Regions from separate parts of the Pantoea sp. GW821-FHT03E06 genome, predicted to be linked through region 3. Evidence: predicted binding sites of a transcription regulator. Region 3 holds the regulator's gene; each other region holds the start of a gene.
The links. Region 3 encodes Fur, which represses iron uptake genes when iron is present. Its sites were predicted from a motif close to ATAATAATGAGAACNACTATCAA; they were not measured.
Positions count from the first base shown of each region.

Region 1: a site for Fur is predicted at 2,443-2,465, ahead of fepB (Fe2+-enterobactin ABC transporter substrate-binding protein). Genes of this name have one in related genera too.
Region 2: a site for Fur is predicted at 4,057-4,079, ahead of AC07WB_RS22800 (TonB-dependent siderophore receptor). Genes of this name have one in related genera too.
Region 4: a site for Fur is predicted at 2,504-2,526, ahead of AC07WB_RS20360 (TonB-dependent siderophore receptor). Genes of this name have one in related genera too.

Region 1 covers NZ_JBWKUG010000002.1:535,933-541,666, reverse strand. Annotated here, with positions in the region: gene AC07WB_RS21985 (ABC transporter ATP-binding protein) at 1-679, shown strand, start outside; gene AC07WB_RS21980 (ABC transporter permease) at 663-1,397, shown strand; gene AC07WB_RS21975 (ABC transporter substrate-binding protein) at 1,407-2,339, shown strand; gene fepB (Fe2+-enterobactin ABC transporter substrate-binding protein) at 2,488-3,474, shown strand; gene entS (enterobactin transporter EntS) at 3,435-4,697, opposite strand; gene AC07WB_RS21960 (amino acid adenylation domain-containing protein) at 4,844-5,734, opposite strand, start outside.
Region 2 covers NZ_JBWKUG010000002.1:705,057-710,790, reverse strand. Annotated here, with positions in the region: gene fhuB (Fe(3+)-hydroxamate ABC transporter permease FhuB) at 1-1,029, opposite strand, end outside; gene AC07WB_RS22805 (ABC transporter substrate-binding protein) at 1,026-1,895, opposite strand; gene AC07WB_RS22800 (TonB-dependent siderophore receptor) at 1,889-4,018, opposite strand; gene AC07WB_RS22795 (AraC family transcriptional regulator) at 4,175-4,960, shown strand; gene AC07WB_RS22790 (SDR family oxidoreductase) at 4,981-5,715, opposite strand.
Region 3 covers NZ_JBWKUG010000001.1:1,217,298-1,223,031, forward strand. Annotated here, with positions in the region: gene glnS (glutamine--tRNA ligase) at 1-1,365, shown strand, start outside; gene AC07WB_RS05595 (hypothetical protein) at 1,601-1,996, shown strand; gene fur (ferric iron uptake transcriptional regulator) at 2,057-2,506, opposite strand; gene fldA (flavodoxin FldA) at 2,861-3,391, opposite strand; gene ybfE (LexA regulated protein) at 3,528-3,803, opposite strand; gene ybfF (esterase) at 3,969-4,733, opposite strand; gene seqA (replication initiation negative regulator SeqA) at 4,982-5,521, shown strand; gene pgm (phosphoglucomutase (alpha-D-glucose-1,6-bisphosphate-dependent)) at 5,546-5,734, shown strand, end outside.
Region 4 covers NZ_JBWKUG010000002.1:174,757-180,490, forward strand. Annotated here, with positions in the region: gene AC07WB_RS20355 (alpha/beta fold hydrolase) at 1-138, shown strand, start outside; gene AC07WB_RS20360 (TonB-dependent siderophore receptor) at 276-2,447, opposite strand; gene AC07WB_RS20365 (ABC transporter substrate-binding protein) at 2,949-3,845, shown strand; gene AC07WB_RS20370 (amino acid ABC transporter permease) at 3,842-4,765, shown strand; gene AC07WB_RS20375 (amino acid ABC transporter ATP-binding protein) at 4,758-5,519, shown strand; gene AC07WB_RS20380 (molybdopterin-dependent oxidoreductase) at 5,681-5,734, shown strand, end outside.

The DNA.
Region 1 (5,734 bases), on a different contig from region 3:
CTGGGGCGATAAACCGCTGTGCCAGCAGCTGAATCTGCGACTGCGCGGCGGCAAAACCACGGTGATGCTGGGACGCAGCGGCATCGGCAAAAGCACGCTGCTGCGCTTAATCGCGGGGTTACTTCAGCCGCAACAGGGCGCGGTGCAGGGTTTACGCGGCAATGTCGCCTGGATGGGGCAGCAGGATCTGCTCTATCCGTGGCTGACGGTGCTGGAAAACGTGATGCTATCGGCGCGCCTGGGCGGTGAAAAAGCAGATCGTCCGCGCGCGCTGGCGCTGCTGGCGCAGGTGAAGCTCAGCGAGGTGGCGCACGCGCCGCCGCATCAGCTCTCAGGCGGCATGCGGCAACGGGTGGCGCTGGCGCGCACGCTGTATGCGCAGCGTGAGGTGGTGCTGATGGATGAGCCGTTCGCCACGCTGGATGTGATGACCAAACTCAGCCTGCAGACGCTGACCGCACGCTTGCTGCAAGGCAAAACCGTGTTGCTGGTGACCCACGATCCCCTGGAAGCCTGCCGCATGGCCGATGATATTTTGCTGCTTGATGGCCAACCGCTGGCGATCGAAAACTGGCCGGTGCCTGGCGGTGTGACCCCGCGATCGTTCGATGATCCCGGCGTGTTGCAGGCGCAGGCGCAACTTTTCTCCCGATTGAATACCCATGAAAACACTGTTTAGCGCGATCTATTTGTTTGTGGTGCTGCTGTGCGGCTGGCTGCTGGCGCGTCACAGCGGCGTGCCGACCTTTTTACTGCCCGCGCCGCAGGCGGTGCTTGAAGCGCTATGGCTGCAGCGCCAACTGCTCTGGCATCACACGTTATATACGCTGGCGGAAATTGTGCTGGCGCTGCTGCTCGGCGTGGGTGCCGGCGTGACGCTGGCGGTGCTGATGGCTGCCAGCCCGCTGCTGCGACGCGTGCTGTTTCCGCTGGTCACCGCCAGCCAGGCGATCCCGATATTTGCCCTCGCGCCGCTGCTGGTGCTGTGGCTCGGTTTTGGCATTGCGTCGAAAGTGGTGGTGGCGGCGTTGATTCTGTTTTTTCCGCTGTGCCTGTCGCTGTTCGATGGGCTGTGCCGCACGCCGAGCGGCTGGCTGGAGCTGGCGCAAACCACCACGCCATCGCGCTTTCGCATCTTCTGGCGCGTGCGCTGGCCCGCCGCCTTACCGCAGTTTTTTTCCGGCTTACAGATGGCGGCGGTGCTGGCACCGATCGGCGTCGTGATTGGCGAATGGGTTGGAGCCAGTGAAGGGTTGGGCTACTTGATGATGCAGTCCAACGCCCGGCTGGAAACCGCCACCAGCTTTGCTGCACTGCTGCTGTTACTGATTCTGGCGCTGTTGCTCTCCGGCAGCGTGGCGCTGATTCGCAAGAAAACCCTCTGGCAAACTTCATAAGGATGCACTTTGAACACCTTACGCACTATTTTTACCACCTTGCTGTTGCTGGCTTCTGCTCATGTCCACGCCGCAGAGAAAGTTCGTTTGCTGCTCGACTGGTTTATTAACCCGAATCATGCCGCGATTTTTGCGGCTCAGCACAGCGGGGCTTTCAAAAAAGAGGGGCTGGACGTAGAGATGATCGCGCCTGCCGATTCCGCCTCTGTACCGCTGCTCTTGGCCGCAGGTAAAGCCGATCTTGCTATCAGCTATCAGCCGCAGCTCTATACGCTGGTGGAGAAGGATGTGCCAGTCATCCGCGTTGGCACTTTAATCAATCAGCCACTGAATACGCTGACCACGCTTGCGAGCGATATTCACTCTTTAAAAGATTTTGCAGGGAAAACGCTGGGCTATGCGGTACCGGGAACAGAAGACGTGGCAATTCGCAATATGCTGAAATCGCAGGGCGTTGATGTTGCCACCGTGAAGCTGATTAACCTGAATATGGACGGTGAATCAGCGCTATTGACGCACAAGATTGAGGGTGCGATGACCATCTTCCGCAACTATGAGCTGCTGGATCTGCAGGACAAAGGCGCCAATCCGACGGTGTTCAAACCTGAGGATTACGGTGTGCCGGCGTATGACGAACTGATTATTCTGGCAAATCAAAAAACGGCCGCGCAGGACAAACGTATTCCGGCGTTTTTGCGCGGGCTTGATGCGGGTGTGGCATGGCTGCGCGCGCATCCGCAAGAGGCGTGGCAGGCATTTATCAAGCAATATCCAGAGCTGAACACCAAACTGAACCATGAAGCGTGGCAGGCGACGCTACCATACTTTGCTGCGCACAGCGCAGAGTTTGATCGGGCGCGCTATCAGGCATTTGGTGAGTATATGAAAGCGAATGGTGTGATTAAGGATGTGGCGCCGATGGCGCGTTATTCACTGCAGTAACTTCTGCCAGGTGCGCATTAATGCGCACCCTACGAATATGTAGGGTCGTCATTCATGGCGACCGGAAATACACCAAGAATTACGCTTGCACACCGCTGTATTTTTGATAATGATATTTATTCTCAATTATCAAGTAATGGACAACCTGATGCGTTTTCCCGCTCTTTCTCTGCTGCTCACTCTATTTTTCATCTGCACCCACGTCCACGCCACCGCCAACTGGCCGCGCACCATCCAAACCCCGCAAGGCCCACTTACGCTGCAACAGCCGCCGCAGCGTATTGTTTCGACCAGCGTCACGCTGAGCGGCACTTTGCTGGCAATTAATGCGCCGCTGATCGGCTCTGGCGCCACCAGCCGCAATAGCAGCGTGGCGGATGCGCAGGGCTTCTTTACTCAATGGAGTGCGGTGGCCAAAGCGCGTCAGGTAAAACCGCTGTACGTGTCGCAGCCAAACGCCGAAGCGATTGCGGCCGAAGCGCCGGATTTGATCGTGATGGCCGCCACCGGCGGGGATTCAGCGCTGCGCTTGTACGATCAGCTGCAAACCATTGCGCCGGTATTAGTGATCGACTACGGCGATAAGAGCTGGCAGGCATTAGCTTTACAGCTGGGCGACATCACCGGTCATGAAGCGGATGCGAAAAAGCTGATAGCTGCGTTTGACCAGCGCGTCGCAGCGGTGCGCAATACGATCACGCTGCCGCCGCAGCCGACGTCTGCCGTGGTCTATTACGAAGATGGACGCGGCATGAACCTATGGACACCGGCCTCGGCGCAGGGTGCGCTGTTAAAGGCGTTGGGCTTTACCTTGGCCGCGCCGCCCGCGAGTTTTCAGGGCAGCACCAGCATGGGCAAGCGTAATGACATCATTCAGCTAAACGGTGAAAATATGGCCGATGGCATCACCGGCAACACTATTTTGCTGTTTGCGGCCGATGAGAAAACCGTGCCGCAGGTGGCGAAGAATCCATTCCTCGCCCATCTGCCCGCGGTGCAGCAGCACGCTATTTTTGCCGTGGGGAACGACACTTTCCGCCTCGATTACTACAGCGCCAGCAATATGCTGAGCAGCATCGAGCGGCAATTCACGCATCAAGCGTCAGCGGTGGCTGGTCGCGGTGCATCAGGCTGATCGCCGAGGCGTGCGGTGCGCAGGCCGCGCGCCGCCAGCGCCAGCAAGACCAACAGCCCCGCCGCCAGACCACCAAACCACAACACGCTGCTCAACGGCGCCAACACCCGTGCCAGTGCCCCCAAACCTAATGCGCCAAGCGAATCGCCCGTCACATCCTGTGCTGTGCCGAGGCTGTTAACGCGACCCAGCAGCGCATCCGGCGTGTGATGCTGCGTCAGCATAAACTGCAACAGCGAGGCGATAGCGTTGCTGTAGCCGTAACACACCAGCGCCAGCAGTGCGGGCAGCAAATGGCTGTAGAAACCGAGCGAGGCGATGCAGGCAAACGCCAGCAGCGCACAACCGATCAGCACCCGCCCCGGGCGTGACAGTTGTCGCACCCAGCCACTGGTAAATGCGCCGATCATCGCGCCCAGCGGCACCGCAGAATACATCAAACCTAATGCCGAGGCATCGGCGTGCAAGGTTAGCGCCAGCGCCGGGAACAGGATACGCACCGCGCCCACCATGCTGAGCAGTAACCCAACCAGCACCACCGCGCCCACCACTTTATGCTGGCAAACAAATTGAATGCCGCTCGCCAGCGCACGCAGCGGATGCTCCGGTTCCTGCTGTTCAGGTTTCATGGCGGGCAAACGCACTAGCGGAATCAGCGTAGCTAGCGTACCGATGGCGGCGACCGCAAAGGCCCAGCCGACGCCTGCCGCGACGATAATCATCCCGCCAATCGCTGGCGAGAGAATCGCGCCGAGGCGCACCGTTAGCATGCTGAGCGCACCGGCTTCAGCCAGATGTTCGCGTCCGACGATCAGCGGGATCACTGCCATCAGCGCGGTCATGCCCAGCGCTCCAAAGAAGCCATCCCAAAAGGCGAGGAAATTGAGCGCCAGCAGCGAAGGCGCTAAGCTGAAGGCATTCAGGCTGAGCAGCACAAAGCCGATGCCGCAGGTGCCGCGTGCAAACAGGATCAGCTTGCGGCGATCGTAGCGATCTGCGAGCACACCGCCAAGCAGCAGGCCGATAAACATGCCGACGCCATCGAGCATCACCGCCACGCCCACCTGCAGCGTGGAGCCGGTCATGGCCTGAATCTGCACCGGCACACCCACCGCCAGCATGCCGAGCGCAAACACCGACAGCATGCGAGCGCAGAATATTGCGCGGAATGACGGGTTATTTTTCAGCAAACTAAAATCTAAAAATATCGAGGGCTTAGCCATATATCTCCAACATAAGGGGTAAAGGTCACCATGAATGGCGACCCTACACTTATTTCCAGGCCGCTATGAATACGACCCTACAAAAACGTGCAGACCTTTCGTAGGGTGCGCATTTATGCGCACCGTTTCGATGCCCGCACCAAAGCTCAACCCGCTAACAGCTGATTGATCAACGGTCCCAATACCTTCAGCGAATCCGCCGAGAGAATATCGGCGTGTTCACAATCCAGCGGGATGAGGGTGAGCTCATCCACAAACGGCGCCCAGCTGGCGCGGACATCCATATCCGGCGGCACGGTTCTTTTCGCCATAAACAGCGTGGCGCTGCCGGCATAACGCGGCGTGCGCGCTTCGGCCAGGCGCGCGACGGCATCTTTGTAATTAGCCACGATGGTGCTAAACATCGCCGCCTTCTCCGCCCGCAGCAGCGGATCGCGTTCGTCTTCGGTTGCCGCCATAAATTCGGCCTGCTCCCGCGCCACCTCCTGTTCCGCTTCAGCGGCATCCGGCATGCGCCAGTCCTGACCTTCCGCCGGATAGGTATCCAGCAGGCCGAGGAAGGCCACCTCTTCACCTAATGCCTGCAGGCGTGCCGCGATGCCTTGCGCCAGCGTGCCGCCAAGCGAATAACCGAGCAGGAAGTAGGGCCCGCTCGGCTGCTGCTGGCGAATCGTTGCCAGATGCCGATCGCACATCGCCGCCACGCTGTGACACGCCGCAATCACCCCATCAGGACGCGGCGATTGCAGGCCGACAATCGGGAAGTCGCCGTCCAGATAGTGCAGCAGGGCGCTATACTGCCAGGCGAAACCGGAGGCGGGATGGATGCAGAACAGCGTAGGGCCGTTGCCTGCGCGCAGCGGCAGCAGTTCACCGTTGCCACCGGTTTCGCTGCTGGCGCCGTCGTCGAGCAGCGCCGCCAGCTTCTCCACGCTGCGTGCCGCGATGATCTGCCCGACGCTGAGCGGCGGCACCTCACGACGACGCAGTTCTGCCGCCAGACGCATCGCCAGCAGCGAATGGCCGCCGAGCGCGAA
Region 2 (5,734 bases), on a different contig from region 3:
ATGGGTGGGAAAAGGAGCGGACGACGGTTCATTGACATCCGGTTGGAAAATGTGGCGCAGGCGCGGCAAAAACCACAGCAGTAGCGGTCCGCCAGCCAACGCAGTCATCATGCCGGTCGGTAACAGCAAACCGTTGATGCCATTCAGGCGACTCACGCCTTGATCGGTTAACCACAATAAGCCAGCAGCCAGCAGCGGCGACCAGATGAGTTTCTGATAGAAATTTTTCGCACCGCTTAACGCAGCGAGATGAGGTGCGGCAAGGCCGATAAAGCCAATCACGCCGACCACGCTGATAACAAGACTGCTGATGGTTAACGCTGAGAGCAGCGAAATAGCACGCACCCATCCTGCCGGTAAACCCACTGAGCGGGTGACGCGCTCATCCAGCGCCAGCAGGCGCAGAGGGCGCAGAATGAATAACACCGGCAGGGCGGCCATTACCAGTCGCGGCAGTAACCACCACAGCGCATGGCTGTTCTCCTGCGTCAATGCGCCTCCGCCCCAGATAAATACGGCAGACAATGAACGATCGTAGAGGATGGATAACAGCAGATTGACGGCACCGCAGTAGAGATTGACGAGCATCCCCGCCAGCGTTAACGCTAGCGGCGTAAAACCCTGGCGCAGGCTCAGCAAAAATACCACCGCAAAAGCGGTAATGGCGCCGCTTAAAGCGATCCATTCACGACTGGCCAGCAGCCAGGTTGGGCCAATCAGTGTCGCCAATGACAGTGCCAATGTCGCCCCGGACGCTATGCCAAGCGTCATCGGCTCTGCTAGCGGGTTACGCAGGGCTTGCTGCATGACAACGCCGGTAAAACCGAGCGCCAGGCCGCACAGCAGTGCCATGCCTTGACGCGGTAACCACATCAGCGTGAACATCTGCTGTTGCAGGCTCGGCATGGCGGTGCCACGTAGCGCTTGCCAAATCGCGCACCACGACAATTGATGGGCAAGTTGTTCAAGACACAACATGAGTGCCATCGCGAACAGCAACAATGTTAACCCGGCGCAGTGACGATTCATGTGTGCGCCTCTAATGCGGCTACTAATGCCTCGGCGAAGCGCACGGCGGTCAGAACGCCACCTTCGGCCGATAAACCGTCCGGCAGCGTCAGTAATCTGTGCCCACTCGGGCGCGTTAAGATGTGCCATAGCGGTGATTGGAGTATCGGATTGAGATCGATTTCCGGCCATGACGGCAACAGCACGAGCCAACCCGGCGGCAAGGAGGTGAGCTGTTCCAGCTCTAGCGTGGCGTAACCCTGCGCACCGACCGCAAATGGCGTGCTGTACGGCAAATCGAGTAAAGCCAGCACGTCATTAAATAAGCTTCCCGTGCCGAGCAGCATCACATGCAGCGTATCAAGAGGATGTAATAAATAGATCGGTTTGTCCTGAAAGCGTGCGGCGCGTTGCCGTGCGACAGCCAGCCGTGCTAGCAGACTGCGCATTACACTCTCGGCGCGCTGATTCGCACCGGCCAGCTGCGCTAGCGTATGCAGATTTTGCTGCGCGCGTTGCCAGGGCTGTGGGCCACTCACGGGAAAGTAGTGCAGCGGTGCGATACGCGAAAGTTGCGCTTCAGCCAGGCGATGCGCGGGCGTCACCAACAGCTGCGTCGGCTGTAACTCATACAGCGTTTCGTAATTGGGTTGAAACAGCAAACCCACATCTGCAACCTGCTGCGGCAGCGCAGGTTGGCTGAACAGGCGGCGATACCAGTCCGGCGCGGCCACCCCCACTGGCGTGACGTTGAGCAGCAGCGCCATTTCGGTCAATCCCCAATCGAGGATCACCCAGCGCGGCGCGGTATCCGCCCATGTGGGAAATGAATACAGGGCAGCGCCTGTCAGCGCGCCCAGTAAAAGTTGTCGACGACTGATTACCACTGATAGCTCACCGTGGCGATCAGTTGGCGACGTAAACCAAAGTGGCAACCGAGATCGTTACAGTTGCTGATGTACTGTTTATCGGTAAGGTTCTGTAGGTTGAGCCCCAGTTGCCAATCCTGCCAGCGATAGCGCATCATCGCGTCGTAAACCAGTGCTGCCGGCACTTTCAAGCTGTTGTCAGTGGTGGCATAGCTGGTTCCGACGTAGCGTCCGCCACCGCCAATCGTTATGCCCTCTAGCATGCCAGGCAAGGCGTATTCTGTCCACAACGTGGCGCTTTGGCGAGCAATGGCGACGGGCTGCTTACCTTCAGTGTCATCATTGGCAGACAACACTTTCGGGTTGGTCAGCGCATAAGAGGCGTTCACCAGCCAGCGCGAAGTAAGGTTAGCTTTGGCATCCAGCTCAAATCCCTGCGAACGGATTTCGCCGGTTTGTACTGAATAGTTAGCATGCTCGGGATCGGCGGTCAGCACGTTAGTTTGGCGCAGATCGTAAAGAGCGGCGCTGAACAGCGCGTTAAGGCCATTCGGCTGATACTTCACGCCAACTTCAGACTGCTTGCCTTTGGTGGGGGTAAAAGCGTTTCCGTCAAACGAGGTGCCGGCCTGCGGCTGGAAGGAGGTACCGTAGCTAATATAGGGCGCGATGCCGTTATCAAAGTGGTACATCAGGCCTGCTCGACCAGTGGTGGCGTAATCATTCAGTTCAGTACGCGAACCGGCAACCCAGTTCTGGCTGCGAGTTTGTGACCGATCGTAGCGCCCGCCTAGATTCAGGATCCACTGGTTCCACTTCATGCTGTCCTGCAGGTAGAAGCCGAGCTGAGTCATAAACGAGCGATTATGGTTATCGATCAACAACGGATCGACCGGCGTACTGTAATCAGGATTGAGATAGCTGATATCTGACGCCGTACCATAGCCGCTGTTTTGCCGCAGATCGTCGTGCACGTAATCAACACCAAGCGTCAGCGCGTGGTTGACTGGCCCCGTATCCAGATTGCCCTGCAGATTGGTATCCACGTCAAAGGCGTTAAACGACTCAATCACCCGCATGCTGTCACGGCTCACCGTGGCCGAACCGTCATTCACGGTGGCGTTTGGATAGACCATTTGATAATCGCTGCTGGTGTGCAGATAGCGCAGATTCTGGTGCACGCTCCAGATATCATCAAATTTATGCATAAAGTCATAGCCGATACTGGCTTGTTCACGGCGATAGTAATCAAAGCCCGGCTGGCCGCCGTAAAACTTATCGGAGTAATTGCCCTGCGCCAGTTTGATCAGGCTGCCTTCCAGCGGTAGCTGATTATAAAATCCGGTGTAGGGATCTTTGCGGAACTGCCCGAGCAGCGTCAGACGCGTGTCGTCATTCGGCTGCCAGGTGAGGGCAGGGGCGATGTCATAATGTTTGTATTTGGTGTAATCGACCTGGGTGTCATTGCGTGACCAGGTTCCGGTCAGGCGTCCCAGCCAATGTTCTTCGTTATCCAGCGCGCCGGAGAGATCGAGGCCGGTTTCAAACAGGTTATTGCTGCCGGTACTGACAAAAATCTGGTGGACCGGCTCAGCGGTTGGGCGCTTGCTGATTAGGTTTACCACGCCGCCGGGACTTGCCTGGCCGAACGTAACCGAACTTGGGCCTTTCACTATTTCAAGGCGATCTAATAGATAAGTATCGTAATTCGGACGTGACCAATAGGTAACGGTGGGTAAGCGCAGGCCATCCAGATACTCATCGGCAGAAAAACCGCGAATTGAGATGTCATCAAAGCGATAATCTGCGCCGCCACCCTCCGCGCCAATCCCGCTGTTATAACGCAAAGCCTGCGAGACATTCAGCGCCGCCTGCGAGGCCATCTGCGCCTGCGTTATCACCGAAATACTCTGCGGCGTTTCAATTAATGGACGCGTACTTTTAGTGACGCTATCGGCTTTTTTCGCCACCTGATTCCAGCTGTCAGCATCGCCGCTATCGCTCTCAATGCTGCTGGCGGTAACGGTAAGTGTGCTGTTATCAGCATTGTTTTTCTCCGCCGCCCAGCCCGATGCGCTGCTGATGATCATCAGTAAGAGTGCGCTTAAGGGCGTGCGTTTGAAGGTGCAGTGACCCGGCATTTATTTTCCCCGATATAGTCCAATGGCCTCATTTAGTGATACAAATGATAATCATTACTATTTTATTTAATAGCGTCCTGCTGGCGGCTTTACGCGGTATCACCGACGAATCGCGCACAACGGACATCAATCGGCAATCTAACGGGATTGGATGAGATGGTGTTGCAGAAATTAACGCAGGCGGAAGCGCTCCCGCCGCAGCCTTTAGTCGCCACGCGCGAGATGCATTACCACGCTGGACGTGAGGAGCGCTGGCACGCGCATGAAGTCGCGCAGCTGATACTCTGTTTTCAAGGAGTGATGCGAGTACAAACGCAGACCGCATCATGGACGTTAACGCCGGGCCGTGCGCTGTGGCTACCGGGGACTATTCCGCACGCCTTAATGGCATTAAGTGATATTCGCAGCCTGAGTTTGTACCTTGATCCCAAACTGGCGCGCGCCTTTTGGCCGCAGACACATAGCATGATGATTTCGCCGCTGCTGCAGGCGCTGATGCAAACGCTGCTGGAGAATGAGCAGCAGGCGCAGCCCGAGGCGGCGCGCGTAGAGTTAATCATGCCGCTATTACTGGATGAGATTCGTCGCGCACCGGCAGGCCCGGTGTGTAATTTGCCACTGCCCAGCGATCGCCGTTTGCTGAGTATTTGCCAGCAGCTACTGCAAGCGCCGGCCAGCAGCGATACGCTGGAAGCATGGGGACAGCGCGTCGGCGCGAGTTCACGCACGTTGGCACGTTTGTTCCGCGATCAAACCGGCATCACCTTTACGCAGTGGCGGCAGCAGTTACGATTATCCGAGGCACTGGTGCAATTGGCGCAGGGGCAAACGGTCGTTCGTATCGCCAATCAGCTGGGCTACCAAAGCCCCAGCGCATTTATCTCCATGTTTCGCCGTTTGATGGGGGAGACGCCGCAGCGATTTTTACGGATTTCAGCCTGAAATCGCCACGGCTTTGCAGGTTAATGGGCGCTGGCTTTGGGGCGTACGGTGATTTCACTGGTATCAACGTCGCCAGGTTGATCGATGGCCCAGCTCACCGCTTTGGCAATCGCTTCGGGTTTGAGTGCAATCTGGCGATAACGCTTCATGGCTTCCTGCGCCACGCTATCGGTGATGGTGTCAGCCAGTTCAGATTCCACCACGCCGGGATTAATCACCGTCACGCGCAGCTGTGGTGATTCCTGGCGTAAGCCATCGGAAATGGCGCGCACCGCGAACTTGGTGGCGCAGTAGACTGCAGCGGTCGGCGAAACGGTTAGCGCACCGACGGAAGCGATATTAATAATGTGGCCATACTGCTGCGCCTGTAGGGTGGGCAGCACCGCCGCGATACCATAAAGCACGCCGCGAATATTGACGTCCAGCATCAAGTCCCACTCCTCAACCTTCATTGAACTCATCGGCGACAGCGGCATCACGCCCGCGTTGTTGATCATCACATCAATGCGGCCATATTTCGCCAGGGCAAAATCGGCCAGCTGTTGTGTATCAGCGCGCTGCGTGACATCGGTGGCTAAATAATCCACGCTGGCGCCAGAAAAGCGGAGCTCTTCGCACAGCGTAGAAAGACGGTCGGTGCGGCGCGCGCCGAGCACGAGCTGATGACCAAGCTGTGCCAGATGGCGCGCAATGCCTTCGCCAATACCGCTGCTGGCGCCGGTTAAAATAATAACTTTTGGATTGCGTTGGGTCATGACGTATTCCTCGTTGAGT
Region 3 (5,734 bases):
GATTACTTCGACCAACTCTTTAACTACGCCGTTGAGCTGATCAATAAAGGTCTGGCCTATGTCGATGAATTATCGGCAGATGAGATCCGTGAATACCGCGGTTCGCTGACTGCACCAGGCAAAAACAGCCCTTATCGCGATCGCAGCGTGGAAGAGAACTTAGCGCTGTTCCAGAAGATGCGCGACGGTGGTTTTGAAGAGGGTAAAGCCTGCCTGCGTGCCAAAATTGATATGGCCTCTAGCTTCATTGTGATGCGCGATCCTGTGCTGTATCGCATTAAGTTTGCCGATCACCATCAGACAGGCAGCAAGTGGTGCATCTATCCAATGTACGACTTCACGCACTGCATTTCGGACGCCATTGAAGGCATTACGCATTCACTCTGCACACTTGAATTCCAGGATAACCGACGCCTGTACGATTGGGTGCTGGATAACATCACCATTCCTGTGCATCCGCGTCAGTACGAGTTCTCCCGTCTGAATCTGGAATACGCGGTGATGTCGAAGCGTAAACTGACGCAGTTGGTGAGCGAGAAGGTTGTGGAAGGTTGGGACGATCCGCGCATGTTGACCGTTTCTGGTCTGCGTCGTCGTGGCTACAGCGCCGCATCAATCCGCGAATTCTGCCGTCGTATTGGTGTGACTAAGCAGGATAATATCGTCGAGATGGCATCACTGGAGTCGTGCATTCGTGACGATCTCAATGAAAACGCGCCGCGTGCGATGGCAGTTATGGATCCACTGAAAGTGGTAATTGAGAACCTGCCAGCTGGGCATGAAGAGATCATCAGCATGCCAAATCATCCGAACAAACCGGAGATGGGCACGCGTGAAGTACCGTTCAGCCGCGAAGTGTGGATTGATCGCGCAGACTTCCGTGAAGAAGCCAACAAGCAATACAAACGTTTGGTGCTGGGCAAAGAAGTACGTCTGCGTAACGCTTACGTGATTCGTGCTGAACGCGTGGCGAAGGATGATAAAGGTAATATCACCTGCATCTACTGCACATGTGATGTGGACACGTTAAGCAAAGATCCTGCTGATGGCCGTAAAGTGAAAGGCGTTATTCACTGGGTGTCTGCGATTCACGCGCTACCGGCGGAATTCCGCCTGTACGATCGTCTGTTCAGTGTGCCAAATCCGGGAGCGGCAGAGGATTTCCTCACCACCATTAACCCGAACTCGCTGGAGACTAAACAGGGCTTCGTTGAGCCAGGCTTGCGTGCTGCTGAGCCAATGGCGCCATATCAGTTTGAGCGCGAAGGCTATTTCTGTGCTGACAGCGTCTATTCGCAGCCGTCCCAATTGGTGTTTAACCGCACCGTAGGTTTGCGTGACACCTGGGCAAAAATCGGCGAATAATCTTTTTTGCTGATAGTACGATAAGATCATGAAAGGGCGAGCAATCGCCCTTTTTTATTGTCTGCATTTGGCAATGGGTAATCAATTATTCTGCATGCCAGTTAATAAGTTTCTTTTGTCGTTTACGACTATTCTGACTTTAGAAAAATTAATCCATTTGGCCGTGTGAAAAACTTTTTTTCAGGTAGGCTATGCGCTCTAAGACGTTGCTTCGCGGGTTACCAAAGGAAAAAAAATGACAAGTCTCGCTCTGGAAGCCAAGCACAGTGTGGTTGTTTTACATCAACTTATCGAACGTATTTTCAATCAGGTCGAAGGCAGTGATGACAGCATCGACCTGTTTTTGTCGCACTTTCATCCCCAATTTAAAATGGTGACACCGCAAGGTAAACAGTTGGATCTTAATGAGATGGAAGCGCTGTTTCGCCAGTTAAATGGTCAACGCGAAGGTATGCGGATTGCGACCAGCGAGCACGCCATTATCTCGCAGCAAAGTGAGGAAGTGACGATTCAGTATCGTGAATTACAAATGATGAATGGCATCAATCAGAGCCGTATTTCACTGGCGGTTCTTGATTGCAGCACCAGCATTCCACGCTGGCGTTACCTGCAAGAAACCCTCATTGCCTGAATTCAGGTATAAAAAAACCGGCTAAAGCGCCGGTTTTTTTATACTGCATAGCACACTTAATTACTTATCGTGGAGCGTCTCGTCTTCGCGGCAGTCTCCCAGAGCACAGTGACCGTACAAGTACAGACTGTGGTTGCTGAGTTTGATACCGTGGCGAGTGGCAATTTCACGCTGGCGCGTTTCGATTGATTCATCGCTGAATTCGATGACCTTGCCACAATCCAGGCAGATCAGGTGATCGTGATGGTGCTGCTGGGTCAGTTCGAACACGGATTTACCGCCTTCGAAGTTATGACGGGTTACGATGCCCGCGTCGTCAAACTGGTTAAGAACGCGATATACCGTGGCCAGACCAATCTCTTCGCCCATATCAATCAGGCGTTTATACAAATCTTCCGCACTGACGTGATGGGACTCGGGTCCGGGTCCCTGAAGCACTTCCAGAATTTTCAGTCTGGGGAGCGTGACTTTCAGGCCAGCCTTCTTCAATGCGGAGTTGTTGTCAGTCATGCGGATATTGTCCTGTTACTTTGCTAGTCACTTGCGGCGCAGGGGCCTTGAATGTTTAGGTCAACGCGCATTCTCATTTGCGTCTCATTATAGAACTCAAGCAGTGAAATGAAAACCAAGGCAACGTCCTTAATCAATAAAGAGGGTAAGGATAATGTCACTAACGTCTTCAAGACCGGTAAGTTTTGGATTCCATTTCACTCAGCCTCATTCTACAGCCAGAGGAATAAGCGGATGACCATTGCGGGTATTCTACAGATTTGCGGGGAAAAGTTAAAAAACCGTAGCTATTATTTTTATAGGAAATTCCGTTACCCGATGTGAGATAGCGCCCACATCGGGCAGAGAAGGGGATTAGGCTTCAATAATCTCTTTCAGCTGCAGCTCATCGAAGATCTGTTTCACCCATTTCTCAACGCGTTCATTGGTCAGTTCGGGTTGACGATCTTCGTCAATCGCCAGACCGAGGAAGTGTTTATCATCGGCCAAACCTTTAGATGCTTCAAAATGGTAGCCTTCGGTAGGCCAGTGGCCGACGATAACCGCACCATTTGGCTCGATGATGTCGCGAATGGTACCCATCGCGTCGCAGAAGTATTCGGCGTAATCTTCCTGATCGCCACAACCAAACAGTGCTACCAGCTTGCCATTGAAATCAATCTCTTCCAGCGTGGGGAAGAAATCATCCCAGTCACACTGCGCTTCGCCATAATACCATGTCGGGATGCCCAGCAGCAGGATGTCGAATGCATCGAGATCTTCTTTGGTGCTCTTAGCAATGTCATGCACTTCGGCGACATCTTTACCCAGTTGTTTCTGGATCATTTTTGCAATGTTTTCAGTGTTGCCGGTATCGCTGCCGAAGAAAATGCCTACGATTGCCATGGGTTAGGTAACCTCTTAAATCCTGATTGTGAAAGTAAGTCAGTTGACTGCACAGTTATGCGAATAATAGCAGACCGGTAAAAAGTGCGGAACTTGTAAAGCCGTGACTTTTGTTCCAGCGTGCGGTCTGGGCACGCTAAGACAGTTTGAGCTGTGCCAGCAGCATTTGTTCAATCAATTCGCTGCGACTGATGTTTTGCTGATCGGCCAGCGTACTGAGCGCGTCAACCGCCTCGCTGGACATTTTCAGCTCAACACGACGCAACCCACGCACTTTATCGCGCTTGAGCTGATTACGTTTATTGATGCGTAGCTGTTCGTCACGCGTCAACGGGCTAGTTTTAGGGCGACCAGGACGCCGCTCGTCTGCGAAGAGATCAAGCGTGGTGCGGTCTGTCTGTTCTTTTGCCATGGTTTGTAAAACTGAGTGGGCGCGAACGGCGGAAAGGCGCTGCGCGATTAAAACATTATCGGCCCGACCACGGTAAAAATATCCGTGGCAAATTTTTAGCGCGACATCATACTCCAGCGCCTTCCCTGACGCCAACCCTAAAGCACGCGCGGCAAGCTTTTGCTTTTACAGATTAAAAAACCGCCGAACCGCGCGCAAAACCGCATCAGGTTTCTCGGCATGCACCCAATGTCCGGCCCCGCTGATAACGTGCGCATGTGCCTGAGGGAATTGACGCAGCAGCGCATCGCGATGCTGATTATCCAGATAAGGCGAGTCACCGCCGCGAATAAACAGCGCCGGATGCGGCCAGGCAGGCACCTCTTCCCAACCGGAAATGGTGGTGTAATTATCCCACAGCACCGGCACGTTAAAGCGCCATTCACCTTCGACGAACGACTTGAGGATGAACTGAATCACGCCGTCCTCATTAATGTGCTGACGCATCACCTCTGCCGCTTCACTACGACGTGTGACGCCAGCGGTAGTAACGGCTCGGATGGCGGCAAAAATTTCGTCATGGCGGCGCGTTTGATAATCAACGGGCGCGATATCGATCATCACCATTTTCTCAATGCGTTCAGGCGCAATAGCGCTCAGCGCCATAGCAACTTTTCCTCCCATCGAATGACCGATAACGCCAGCGCGATCAATGTTGTGCGCATCCAGCGTTTCAACAATATCCTGTGCCATAACGTGATAATTCATCACGTCGCTGCGTGCGGACAAACCATGGTTACGAACATCAACCTGCAGCGTTGGGCGGGCATCACGTACGCCACGCGCCAGCACGCCAAGGTTATCGAGGCTGCCAAAAAGACCATGAATTAACAGAATCGGTATGGCAGCGGGAGCAGATTGTTCAGTTTGCAGACGAGCGTTCAAAATCATGGCTAAAGTTCTTACGGTTGTGACCTTGGCTTAGGTTATCATGGATTCACCTGTCCAGCAGTCAGGCCGGTGGGCATTAGGGCATATTCCGACTTTTGCCCGTAAACGTTGCCAACGCTATCGGCTGCCACGGATTTAACTTTATAATCCTTATGTTAGAACCCGCTCACATTTTGCACGACTAGATTTTGCTAAGGCCGTTGCACTACTGCGTGGTTCTGTCATTTGCCAGAATCGTACGGAAAAAGATGAAAACGATTGAAGTTGACGAAGAACTCTACCGTTATATTGCCAGCCACACGCAGCACATTGGTGAAAGCGCCTCCGACATTTTGCGCCGCATGTTGAAGTTTACCGCCGGCCAGAGCGCACCGGCTGCGCCTGCCGTTGGTACGTCAGGGAAAGATGCACAGCCAGCCAGCCGCGAAGCGCGTCCTCAGGATCGTGTCCGCGCCGTGCGTGAACTGCTGCTTTCCGACGAATATGCCGAGCAAAATAAGGCGGTTAACCGCTTCATGCTGGTACTGTCAACGCTCTATCGTCTTGATCCGGCTGCGTTTGCTGAAGCTACAGCTTCGCTTCAGGGCCGTACCCGCGTCTATTTTGCGGGCGACGAGCACACGCTGCTGCAAAATGGCACCCATACCAAGCCGAAGCATGTTCCCGGCACGCCGTACTGGGTGATCACGAATACCAATACAGGTCGCAAATGCAGCATGGTGGAACACATCATGTTGGCTATGCAGTTCCCACAGGAACTGACAGAGAAAGTTCGCGGCACCATTTAACTGAAGCGTCAGGGAGAAGCGCCAATGGCCAATCACCCCCGTGCCGGGCAGCCTGCCCAGCAGAGCGATTTGATTAACGTTGCACAATTAACCTCGCAGTATTACGTCCTGAAGCCCGACGTGGCGAATCCGGATCATGCGGTGAAATTTGGCACTTCAGGCCACCGCGGTAGCGCGGGACGCCATAGCTTCAACGAACCGCACATTTTGGCG
Region 4 (5,734 bases), on a different contig from region 3:
TCGATTCCCGATATGGCGTTGCCGTTAGGGGAATTCGCGGCAAACGTTTCGGGAATCAAGATTGAGCACTGTGGTCACTTCATCCCGGATGAGCAACCGCAGGCGCTGGCGGAGGCGTTGCGGGATTTCTTTCGCTGATGTGAATCGTCCCGGTGCGCATCAATGCGCACCCTACGAAAACCTGGCTATATCCACGTAGGGCCACCATTCATGGTGACCGATTCACGCTTAACTGACCAGCATTACGCGATTGATGGCGACCTAAACCCGCTGAATCAAAACGACAGGGTCACGCCTGCATAATACGCCCGGCCCGGTTCGTTGTAAGTCGAAGCTCCTGAGTTCTCACGGTAAATGCGCTTATCAAACAGGTTATTGATACCGGCATTTGCCCGCAGGTTTTTCGTGACGTCGTAATTGAGATTCAGACCCACCACCGAATAAGGGCTGATCTCTTTCGACGTCATATTGCTGACATCAATCACTGTCTCAGCATGTTGACGCGGTTTCTGACGCCCATACTGCGTCCAGTTAATATTGGCGCTGAGATCGTCGGTCGCCTGCCACTCCAGCTGCGAGTTAATGGTGAACTCAGGGATCACCGATAGCGGATTGCCGGTTTTCTTACTTTCCGAACGGAACATATAAGTCGCGTTCGAGCGCCATTCTAACGTGTCGGCAATTAAAGGAATGGTCAGATTACCTTCCAGTCCTTCCACAATCGCTTTGCCACCATTCTCCCAGCGCAGCACGTTATAGGTCGGGTTAGAACTGGAGTAGATCGGCTCGGTGCCAGAGATAATCTTGTTCTTGTAGTCGTTGCGGAACCAGGTGATGCCCGCTACATAGCCTTCATGACTGAACTCGAGGCCAATCTCTTTATTGACGCTGGTTTCCGCATCAAGGTCTTTATTGCCCATCAGATAACATTGGGTAAGCCCAATTGGGCAGCCGTTGCCACGGGTCGAGAGCAAGTATCCGGGGGTAGATTGATAAAGGTTTGGCGCTTTAAACACGCGCGCAATACCGGCTTTCAACGTGAAGTAATCACCCAGTCCTTGCGAGACGTTCAGGCTCGGACTCCAGTTGGCACCAAACTGATCGTGATAATCAAAGCGCAGCCCTGGGATCACCTCGGTGGTATCGGTTGCGGCAATGTTGTCCTCGAAATAGAGCGAACTAATGGTGGCGCTGTTTTTACTGCTGCGCTGCGACGGATCGCCTGAACTGCCCGGCAGGTTCACGCCCGGTGCGCTGGCCGATAACATCGAAGCCGGATCGTTGAGCTCATCGCGGTTCCACTCTGCGCCTAAGGTCACGGTTTGATCCACCAACAGCTGCACCGGGAAGTTGATTTCACCGCCGGCGCGATAGCTTTCCAAACGACTGGTGGCGTAAGTGTTGCTATTGATCATCCCTTCAGTACGGCCAGCGGTGCCTTCCTGCAGACGCGTGTTATTGGTCTTCTCGTAGTTAAAATTGAGTTTTGAGGTTCCCCAATCCCAGATTCCGTTATGCGCAATGCCGTAACTCTGACGATACATGCGGTTGGTTTCATCACCGTACAGGGATTCAACCAGGCCATCGGTGCTGGCGTTACTATTACTGTTTTGCGTATCGCCGGCGTAAATATTGCCCTGACGGCTGTAGCCGTAAGTGAAATCGATGATTTGCAGCGGCGTCATTTTCCAGGAGAGCACGGTATTGATGTCTTTATTGCGCACACCTTCACGTCCCGCCGCGTAAGAACCATTTTCAGCGGTATTGATATCAAACGCGTCGGCGTCGGTGCGGTTGATATTGCCGTACAGCCGCATCGTCAACGCTTCACCCGCCAGCGGGCCGCTAAGATTGAAGTTGGCGCGGCGCGTGTCGCCTTCTTTGCTATTTTCAGGCTGGTTGGTGTACAGCGACAGTGAGCCATGCCAGTCGTTGGTGGGGCGCTTGGTGATGATATTCACCACGCCGCCCGCCGCGCCCGAACCGTAGCGCGCAGCGGCAGGGCCGCGGATAACTTCAATACGCTCCACCATATCTGCGGGCACCCAGTTGGTGTCACCGCGTGAATCACGCTCACCGCGCCAGCTATAACGCACAGAATTGCGTGAAGAGACGGGCACGCCATCAATAAGAATCAAGGTGTTTTCCGGGCCCATGCCGCGAATATCGATCTGGCGGTTATTACCGCGGCTGCCGCTGGCACCGTTACCGGTGAGATTCACACCTGGCATTTTGCGAATGATGTCGGATAGATCGTTAACCGGGGGATTTTTCTTGATGTCTTCTGCCGTGATGGTGGAGACGCCTGGCTGTTGTTTAAGCTCCTGTTCAGCAGTGACAATCATCGATTCGTCGTCTGCAAGCTTCTCCGTGGATTCTGCTGCGATTGCAGGCGACGTTAGCACTCCCGCTAAAAAAAGCGCCACCGGAGGCTTTTTGCCACGCATGGTTACATTCACTTAGATCTTCTCCCTGTTTCATTAACAATTGTAAGCAAATGCGCATGATAATGATAATGGTTCGCATTGCAATCCGGCATGACAAACCTTTACATAAGACTGACAACACGGCGAGTGGCGGGCAGGCGAGCTATGCGTTAGATAAATCCGTTATGTCTAAGACGAAAATGGTCAAACGATGCGGCATTAGCAGGCCTTTGATTCGGTGGCAGAATCTGAATTTTGCATGTTAAGCCGCGCCGTTAAGGGCACGGAAATAGCCTTGTAAAACCGCGCACCCTGCTATTGCCACAATTCGGCAATAGATATGTTTTTTTCGCATTTGTGATCGCTGCATATCTTCAATGAGAATGTCCTTGGGACGTAATGAGGATGACAATTCGAACCACTGTGCGCCTTGACGCAAGGTGAATCAGAAGAAAAAACCATCGCTACCTCAACGCCTTTTCCCTGTGGGGAAACATTTTATAAATCAGGAGAAAGGTTCCAGTGAAACTCGCAAAAGGCATGACTCTTTTTGCGCTCGCTCTGAGTGCACACACCGCGTTCGCCGCCGATCAATCCGTCCCAACCGATAGCTCAATCCATGTGCAGGCCGATCCTGCGCTGAAAAGCCTGCTACCGGCGGATGTGGTTAAGCGCGGCTATATTGTGGCAGGAACCAACCCCAATACCCCGCCAACCACCTTCTATAAAGAAGACAACAAAACGCTGGCCGGGCGTGAAATTGATATCATGAATGCCGTGGGCGAGCGTCTGGGAATCCAGGTTCAGTGGCGCGACACCGGCGGTTTCGACAACATTATCCCAGGTTTGAAAACCGGTCGTTATGATGTGGCTCTTTCCAACATCAACGCCACGCCGGCGCGCGCCAAAATTATCGACTTTGTCGGTTATTACGATGCCAGCCGCCTGGGCATTATCTCGCGTAAAGATGCCAACGTTGCGCCGTTCAAAGACCTTTCCGATGTTTGCGGTAAAGAAGTCGGTGCGGGTTCCGGCACCACCCAGGTCACGCGCCTTGAAGATGCCAGCAAAGCCTGTGAAGCCGCGGGTAAAAAACCCATTAAAGTTTCGGTGTTCCCGGATCGTCCTGCGGGCGTACAAGCGGTGGTGAGTGGTCGTGTACCGATGTTCCTCGGTCCGTACGAAGGTCTGCTGTGGCAGGTTAAAGTCATTAAACCATTGACCATGAGCGGTGAAATCACCGTCCACGATGCGCCAGTTTCTGTCGCCTTCCAGAAAGATTCTCCGCTGGAGCCTGCCGTACAGGCGGCACTGAACTCGCTGATCAAAGATGGCAGCTACAACAAGATCCTCGATACCTGGGGCATTGGATTTGGTGCGGTTAAACAAGCCAAACGTAATCAGGAAATCTTTCAATGAGTGATATTCACCACCACACCGACGATCTGAAAATCGTCGGCAAACGTTACTACGGACGCTGGCTGAGTGCGCTGGTGGTGCTGTTGTGCGTGGTGGCGATGGCGCACTCGATGATCAACAATCCACGCTTCGAGTGGAGCGTGATTGCGGAGAACTTTACCGGCGAATCGATCCTGCAAGGCGTCCTAATGACGCTGCAGCTCACCGCGATTTCCGTGGTGCTGGGTTTTGCCTTTGGTACGGTGCTGGCGCTGATGCGCCTCTCCTCTAATCCGGTGCTGGTGGGCGTGAGCTGGTTTTATACCTGGTTCTTCCGCGGCGTGCCGATGCTGGTGCAGCTGTTCCTGTGGTACAACATCGCCGCGCTCTATCCCACCATCGCACTATCCATTCCCGGCCTTGGTGAAATCTGGAGTACCCAATCTAACGCGCTGGTAAGCCCGTTTAGCGCTGCGGTGATCGCGCTGGTGATGCACCAATCCGCTTATGCCGCAGAGATTGTGCGTGCTGGTATTCAGAGTGTCGGCAACGGCCAGCTGGAAGCCGCGCGTGCGCTGGGTTATCGCCCGTCGCAAATTTTCCGTCACACGATTCTGCCGCAGGCGATGCGCGCCATCATGCCGCCTGCCGGTAACGAAATTATTGGCCAGCTGAAAACCACCGCGGTGGTCTCGGTGATCTCACTGCAGGACGTGCTATTTTCGGCGCAGATCATCTATCAGCGTACGTATGAAGTGATCCCGCTGCTGCTGGTGGCAACGCTGTGGTATTTACTGATGACCTCAGTGTTGTCAGTGGGGCAGTTCTATGTAGAGCGCTATTTTGGACGTGGCGTCACGCGTCGGGAAAAACGCAGCCTGTTGAAATCACTGCCAGGTTTCTCGGCGGCGAAAGCAGAAAGGAGCGTCAGCAATGGGTGAAGCGATCGCCTTACGGAAAGTCACTAAGCGCTTCTCTGGCGTCACTATTCTTGATGCCGTGAACCTGGATATTCCTGCCGGTTCGGTAACGGTGATTCTCGGGCCTTCCGGGTCGGGGAAATCTACGCTATTACGCTGCATCAACCATCTGGAAAAACTCGATGGTGGCACCATTCGCATTGGTGGCGAGATCATTGGCTATAAGCAGAAAGGCCAGGCGCTGCACGAGTTAAGTAGCGGTGAGGTCGCGCGTCAGCGTGCCGAAATCGGCATGGTGTTCCAGCAGTTCAACCTGTTTCCGCACCGCACCGTGTTGCAAAACATCATTGACGCGCCGATGCGAGTGAAAAAGCAGAGCCGTCAGCAGGCAACCAGCAAAGCGCTGGCGCTGTTGAAGCAGGTGGGGCTGTCTGGACGCGAAGATGAGTGGCCGCAGAATCTTTCTGGTGGGCAGCAGCAACGCGTAGCGATTGCGCGTGCGCTGGCGATGGACCCTGGCGTCATGCTGTTTGATGAGCCCACTTCGGCACTCGATCCGGAACTGGTTGGCGAAGTCTTGCAGGTGATTAAACAGCTGGCACACTCGGGCATCACCATGGTGGTCGTCACGCATGAAATAGGCTTTGCCCGCGAGGTCGCCGACAACATTGTCTTTATGGAAAGCGGCAACATTGTGGCGGCGGGGCCAACCCAGCAAGTGCTCGATGACCCGGAAAACGGGCGCGTAAGAAACTTTATTGCAACGGTGCTTTAGGCACCGTTTTTCTTTTTTAATGCCAGGACGAGATTTAATGCCGCTCAGCCACGCCCAGGTGCGCATTAATGCGCACCCTACAACATCCGCACCGGTTTGTGGTAGGGGCGCCATTTATGGCGACCAGTATGCGTTGAGCTGAAGAGCATTAAGGAAAAAAAATGACGCAAAAACCGGTAATGCACAGCGCCCACTGGGGCGCTTTTCATGCCCAG